2 regions of the Planococcus sp. ANT_H30 genome follow, and region 1 is predicted to be linked to the other one. Evidence: riboswitches for the same ligand, from Rfam matches in the RefSeq annotation. Region 1 holds a riboswitch; the other holds the start of a gene.
The links. A riboswitch is a leader RNA that binds a small molecule or an ion and turns the genes downstream of it on or off. The one in region 1 is predicted to bind cyclic di-GMP.
Positions count from the first base shown of each region.

Region 2: linked by a shared signal. The riboswitch ahead of flgB (flagellar basal body rod protein FlgB) and the one ahead of FQ085_RS13905 (amidase) in region 1 are both predicted to bind cyclic di-GMP.

Region 1 covers NZ_VOBJ01000007.1:43,363-46,786, reverse strand. Annotated here, with positions in the region: gene mgtE (magnesium transporter) at 80-1,438, opposite strand; cyclic di-GMP riboswitch class I at 1,569-1,656, shown strand; gene FQ085_RS13905 (amidase) at 1,704-2,573, shown strand; gene FQ085_RS13900 (hypothetical protein) at 2,679-3,424, opposite strand, start outside.
Region 2 covers NZ_VOBJ01000003.1:335,148-338,571, forward strand. Annotated here, with positions in the region: gene fliF (flagellar basal-body MS-ring/collar protein FliF) at 1-655, opposite strand, end outside; gene fliE (flagellar hook-basal body complex protein FliE) at 681-977, opposite strand; gene flgC (flagellar basal body rod protein FlgC) at 1,373-1,828, opposite strand; gene flgB (flagellar basal body rod protein FlgB) at 1,834-2,235, opposite strand; cyclic di-GMP riboswitch class I at 2,315-2,401, opposite strand; gene FQ085_RS10135 (flagellar hook-basal body protein) at 2,624-3,424, shown strand, end outside.

The sequences.
Region 1 (3,424 bases):
TATTTGCCTGAAAAAGTGCGAATCACCATACGTTGAGTCAGTAATTATTTTTAGTGAAAGTTTTATTCAGGGACTTTTCTTACATCAATTGTGAAATGAACAGTGTGGCCATTCCAAAATAAATGAGCAGAGATAGAATATCGTTGATGGTAGTAATCAGTGGACCGGAAGCAACGGCTGGATCAATATTGAATCGGTACAGAATCAGTGGGATAATAGTTCCGGCTAAAGTACCAATAATTAAAGTCATTAATAGAGAGCCACCCACGACAATTCCTAAAATAAAGCTACCTTGCCATACATAAGCAATCAATAAAATAAGAACAGAACAAATCACGCCAATAATGATGCCGACCCATAATTCTCGGATGATCAGTTTAACGGTTTGCTTGAAATCTAGCTTTTGCGAAGCTAGTCCACGAACAACAACAGATAGGGATTGTGTGCCGGTATTTCCAGTCATCCCAGCAATCAACGGCATAAAAAAGGTTAATGCGACAACTGCTTGCAACGTATCTTCAAAACGGCTAATGATGCTGCCTGAAAATAGACCAATGAACAGCAGGAGGATTAGCCAAGGAAGGCGACGATAAGCTGCCGTCCAAGCCGGAGTATTAAAATCAATCGATTTACCAGATGCCGAAAGTTTTTCAATGTCTTCATTGGCTTCTTGCATCACGACATCAATGACGTCATCAACCGTTACAACCCCTGCGAGTGTATTGTCATGTTCCACAATGGGCAATGTCACAAAGTCATAGCGGCTAATGATGTGTGCCACATCTTCTTGGTCCATCAATACATCAGCTTTGACGACGCGGTTGTACATAATGTCTTCTACTTTATCCTCAAGATTTCCAAGAATTAAATCCTTATAGGAAATCACGCCGCGTAGTTTTTTATCTTCGTCTACTACGTAAAGGTAATTGAGATACTCCGCTATTTCTGCAAAATGCTTGATTTTATCAATAGCATCTCGAATTGTATAATGCCGTGGAATCCATACGTAACGGTTATTCATAAGACGTCCTGCAGTTTCTGGCGGATAATTGATCGTTCTTTGAACAAATTTAGAATCGTCTTGGTTAATTTGAGATAACAATTCGTTAATGCGATCAGGCTCTAAATCATCTAAGAATAAAGCCAAATCATCGTTATCCATACGATCCAACACTTTTTTTGATTTTTCTACACCCAATTTTTGCAGAATTTCGGCTTGCTCTGTTTTAGGCAGCTCTTGCATTAAATCTGTGAGTTGAAAAATCGTTAAATACAACAAAAATTTGTTTCGATGTTTTTCTGGCAAATGTCGATAATGAACACCCATATCGTAAGGTTGGAGTTCACTCAATATTGCCTGAAATTCATTACTATTGCCTTCTTGTAAAGACTGAATTAATGCCAATGTAATTTCGTCTTCACGTATTGCTGTAGACATTGTAGGTCACTCCTTAGTAATAAAAGATGTAGACAAATCCTACTGTTGATTATTGCCTTAAACTTCACAATTTGAAAGGGCTATTTAAAAAAGGTAGTAAAATCTCATAAATTAACATATAATAATGAAAATCTGAAAAAGGCAAACTCCATCGAAAGAGGAGGACGCAAAGCCATGAGCCTACCCGTTGAAAAACGCAAGGTCGTCTGGTTGCCAGGGTCTCGTTCTTTGAGCTCCGGCTTACAGAATGGGAGGATATCAGAAGATGAAAAAAATAATAATGGCAGGTGTGTGTTTGTTGATTATGCTGACACAAAGTGGAGTGAGTGCACAAGCAGCTGAGACGGAAGTCAAAGCTACCTGGTTATGGAATCCGTGGATGATTTATAGCGATGAAGCGGGAACCCTTGCTTTTTTAGACAGTAAGGATGTCAATAAAGTCTACGTGCAGATTGACGCGGATATTCCCGTGGATGTCTATAAAAGGTTTATTGAAAAAGCGGGACTATTAGGAATGACGATTTACGCATTGGACGGTGCTAGTGACTGGGTAGCACCAAAGGGCTTTACCAAGCAAGATCGGTTGATGAACTGGTTATCGTCTTATCAACAAGGTGCTTTGCAAGCTCAAAAATTTGCAGGTGTTCATTTGGATGTAGAGCCTTACCTTTATAGCGGTTGGAATACGAACCGAGCGGCCACTGTAAAATCCTATCAAGCCCTTTTGAGTAAAGCTAGTGCTAGTACAGCTGCAATGAACTTACCCCTTGAAGCAGATTTGCCTTTTTGGTTTGATGAAATCACTTATAAAAATATTTATGGCAAAGGGATACTTGCAGAGTGGGTGATTGCTAACACACATAGTGTGACCTTGATGGCTTATAGAGATTCTGCTGCTTTGATTACAGAACTTGTAAAGAACGAAGTGGCCTATGCAGAAAAATACGGCAAATCAGTAGTAGTCGGAGTTGAAACTGGTGAGACTGATGAAGGCGACAACATTTCTTTCTACGAAGAGGGCGAAACTTTCATGGAAGGTGAATTAGCTGCAGTAACTGCACACTATGCAGGGATAACTGGTTTTGGCGGCGTCGCGATTCACCACGTAGATAGCTGGAAAACGATGACACCCTAAAAAAACAGCAAGGTTGAGCCATACCGGCCAACCTTGCTGTTTTTTTATGATTTACTCATCTATAAAACCATAAACCGGACACGCTACTAACATGTCCGGTTTATATCACTGAGTGTTGCCAAAAGTTTCTTGAAGAATGTAATACGATTGCTTCAAGCGTTCTTTGGATTGTGGCAGTCCCCATGTGTCCCATGAATACTGGGCTGCTTGAGTTGCAGTAAAGGTTTCAGTTGCTTTACCATTATCATCCGTTAAACTAGCAGCGACATCTATTCCTTCAATTGTTCTCGAAGCCTCAATGCCGTCTTGTTGAAGATCCCCTGTAAATTCTCGTTTTGCCGGATCTTTAGCATTCAGCAACATCCAAGGAATTCGGATTTCCATGATGCCTGTTTTTTCATCGTAGTAATAATCGTTCAAAGAATCATAGTTTTCATGCTCCGGATTGGCAATACCAAATCGGAAAACACCGGTTTCATAAGAAGAAAATGGCAGTGTTTCTCCAGTATCGGGACGCACAAATTCTTTGTTCAATGCGAGTCGAATCGGATGGAAAGTCGATTCAATATTTTCTTCTGCAGGAATCATCTTTAAACGGTTGTGATAATCATAATAGAAGCTGTCGTAATCGCCTGCAACTTGCATTTGTGCTTGTTTTAAATCGTTCATCTTCAACTGAAAATCTGCGAGAAATTCTGTTTTCCCCAACGCATCAACTGCAATGCCTTGGTCTTCACGAATACTAAAGTACAAATTGAAATCCTGTTCAGTCCACCAGGTTTTATCGGTAGGATCGAATTGGGCTTTGATGTAAACGTAGCGCTCATCTGAATCCATGGTCAAGGTTCTGA
Region 2 (3,424 bases), on a different contig from region 1:
GGCCGTTTTGATCCATAATCACAATTTGTTCTGGCGGCAAACTTGGCACTGATTTACTGATTAAATGATACAAGCCATTAATTTGCTTTTGATCCAACTGCAAAGTCGAATCACCTTGAACCACAATCGAAGCCGTTGACGTTTGCTCTTCGTCGGTAATCCAAATATTTTCCTTTGGCAACGTAATCATGACATTGGCTTCTGTCACTCCGTCAATTTGCTCAATCAAATACGCTAACTCATTTTGCATCGCATCCCGTTCAACCACATCAAAATGACGATCGGTCATCCCGAGTCCCATATTTTCACTAAACGTACCGTAATTGACATTGCCGTTTTTCGGAATGCCTTCAGCTGCTAAACTTACTTTCAAATTAGCCAAATGCTCTTCAGGCACACTGATCGTTTTACCATCTGCCGACACTTCCACAGGAATCGCTTGTTCTTCAATCGCCGTCTTGATTTCACCAGCTTCGGCCGCCGTCAAATCAGAATACAATACAGAAAAATTAGATTGATTGCTAAAGAAAACGAAGATTCCTAAAATCATTAATGTGATAAAAAAAGAGCCGATAACAGACCATTTCGTTACAGGAGAAAAACTGGTCCATGATTCGCTCATTTTCGTTTTGAATACTAAAAGCTTTTCTTTCATTTCATCATCATCCTGCCGGTTTCAATCATACTTGCATTCTCATCACTTCTTGATAAGCTTCAACCACTTTATTTCGTACCTGCATCGTCATTTGCAACGACAAGCTGGCCTTTTGCGAAGCGATCATTACTTCATGAACATCCTGAACTTCTCCTGTCACCAATTGATTGGTCAATTTATCTGATTCGTTTTGTGCTTTGCTTACTCCTTTTAATGCATCTTTGAATATTTCTCCGAACCCTTCAACTTTGTTATCCGGCTTCACTTTGTCGAATAATTGGTTTTGAATAAAAGGCGTTTGAATCCCGCTGATTTTTTCCATGGTGCCTCCTAGGTAGTTATAGTAGGTTTAGCTTTGTCATTTTTCTGGAGATATTCCGCAAACCAACTGCGCTTTCCGCGGGCTCGCACCCAAGCCTCCTCAGTCGCTCTGCTCCTTGCGGGGTCTTGGTCGTCTCGCTATTCCGCAGGAGTCTCCGTTGTTTTGCTCCATATCTTAATTGTTATTCACTAATCAAGCATTTAGTAATAAGTGACTTCACGACTCTTAGAAGAAAAAGCGGAAGGCGCCGACTATTTTAAGTAGGTGCCACTAGGAAACCGCTGCTCCTGCATCGCTGCGCTAGCTTCGTCGCAAAGAGATGGTCCAAATTCCTTTGGACCATCTCTTGGAAAGCGTCCGCCTGGAGCAATTTCTTTCACCTTAAGTAAAGTGAGTTATTTGCCGATTTCCAAAGCTTTCATAAACATGCTTTTTGATGCATTCAATGCCGTGACGTTTGCTTCGTACGAACGGGTTGCCGACATCAAATCGACCATTTCTTTTAGTGGATCCACGTTGGATGAACGAACATAGCCGTCTTCTCCAGCATCTGGATGTTCCGGATCATACGTTAGTGTAAAAGGCGTCTGGTCTTCTCTAATTTCCGACACGTTAACACCTGTCACTGCAGTGTTTCCCCTATTCATTGCCGACTGCAATTGATTGGCAAAAGGCGAGGTTCCACTTTGAGACAACTCAACTGATTTTCTTCGGTACGGCACCCATTCCCCGTCCACTAATTCGGCACGGTTCGTATTGGCGTTTGCGATGTTCGCAGAGACCACATCCATGCGCATTCGGTTAGCCGTCAGCCCTGAAGCACTAATATTAAATCCACTGAATAAACTCATTTTTGTTATCTCCCTCCATTAATAACAGAGCTAAGACTATTGAGTTTGCCGTTGACCCGTTCGGTTACGGCGTTGTACCATAATTGGTTTTTTGCCAGTTCAGCCATCTCGACATCCATGTCGACATTATTGCCATTGTTATTATATTGGGTTGAGTTGTTTGTTAAAACTTTAGTCGATCCTACAGCCGCTTCATTGCTAAACGACAGGTGGCGATTGTCTGTTTTATAGCTTGAAAGACTTTGCTGATTCATCGCTGTATCGAGCGCTGCTTGGAAATCTACTTTTTTGCTTTTGTAATTAGCCGTGTCTACATTGGCGATATTCGCTGAATGAACTCGCTGTTTAAGTGTAGAAGCCGATAAAGCTTGTTCCATGGTCTCTAGAGATTTAGGGAATATATTCATCGATAAACTCCTTTTTTTTACAATCAATATGCTAATAAAAACCCACTTAAAAAAAGTGGATTTTTATCAAATATACCACTTAGGTAACCCGGCTGCCTTGTACACTGTGTATTTAGGCCCGTAGCTTTGCGTCTTTACCTTTCGAGTAAGTTTGCCATTTTCATCATGATATTCTATTATTTTTTTATTAAACTCATCATTTTGTACTATTTTCAAAAATTAATAACAAAGTGATAGTATCATGTTTCAATAATTTTGTATATTTTTCTTTTTATAAATATAAAATGATATTTCTTCCATATTAATCAATAAGACACTATTTTTATTCATTCGTTAATGTTATGCTACGCGATATCTATCATTATGTTAATAAGAAGGAGAAAAACCTATGTTTCGCGGATTATATACTGCTACATCAGGGATGATGGCCAATAATAGGAATCAACAAATATTGACAAATAACCTATCAAACGCCAATACTCCAGGATTTAAAGAAGACAAAGCCGTCTTACGCGCATTTCCAGACCAACTCATCGTAGCGATCGAAAACGGAAAAAAAGGTACAATAGTCCCCCAAAATATCGGTAGTTTGACTACAGGAGTATATCCACAGGAGGGTATTCCGTCTTTTCTTCAAGGTCCGTTACGAGAAACTGGAAATTCAACAGATATGGCGTTGTTGGATGAATTATTACCACTAAACACGGATACCCAACAAAAAGGGTCGATGGTTTTCGCAGTGACAGCTGAAAACGGTGAGATGCGTTACACAAAAAACGGCTCTTTCGCAGTAAACACTGAAGGATTTTTAACGACTAGTGACGGCTTTCCTGTTCTCGGCGAAAACCAACAACCCATTCAAGTTGGTTCAGCCGATTTTACTGTCCAAGACAATGGCCAACTTATTCTAGCAGATGGTACACAAGGCGATCGCTTGTGGATTGGTCACACGGACAACCCACAGCAATTTGTAAAAGAAGGTCAGAATCTTTTACGCTGGACGGGAGATGCAGAAGCTGCTCCTCAGTTTATCGATAATGTTGCTCGACTTGCTGGCACAAACAGCTTTTTAAAACAAGGATTTATTGAACAATCGAATGTGGACTTGACCAAAACCATGACAGACATGATGACGACATACCGCGGCTTCGAATCCAACCAAAAAGTAATTCAAGCATACGACCGCAGC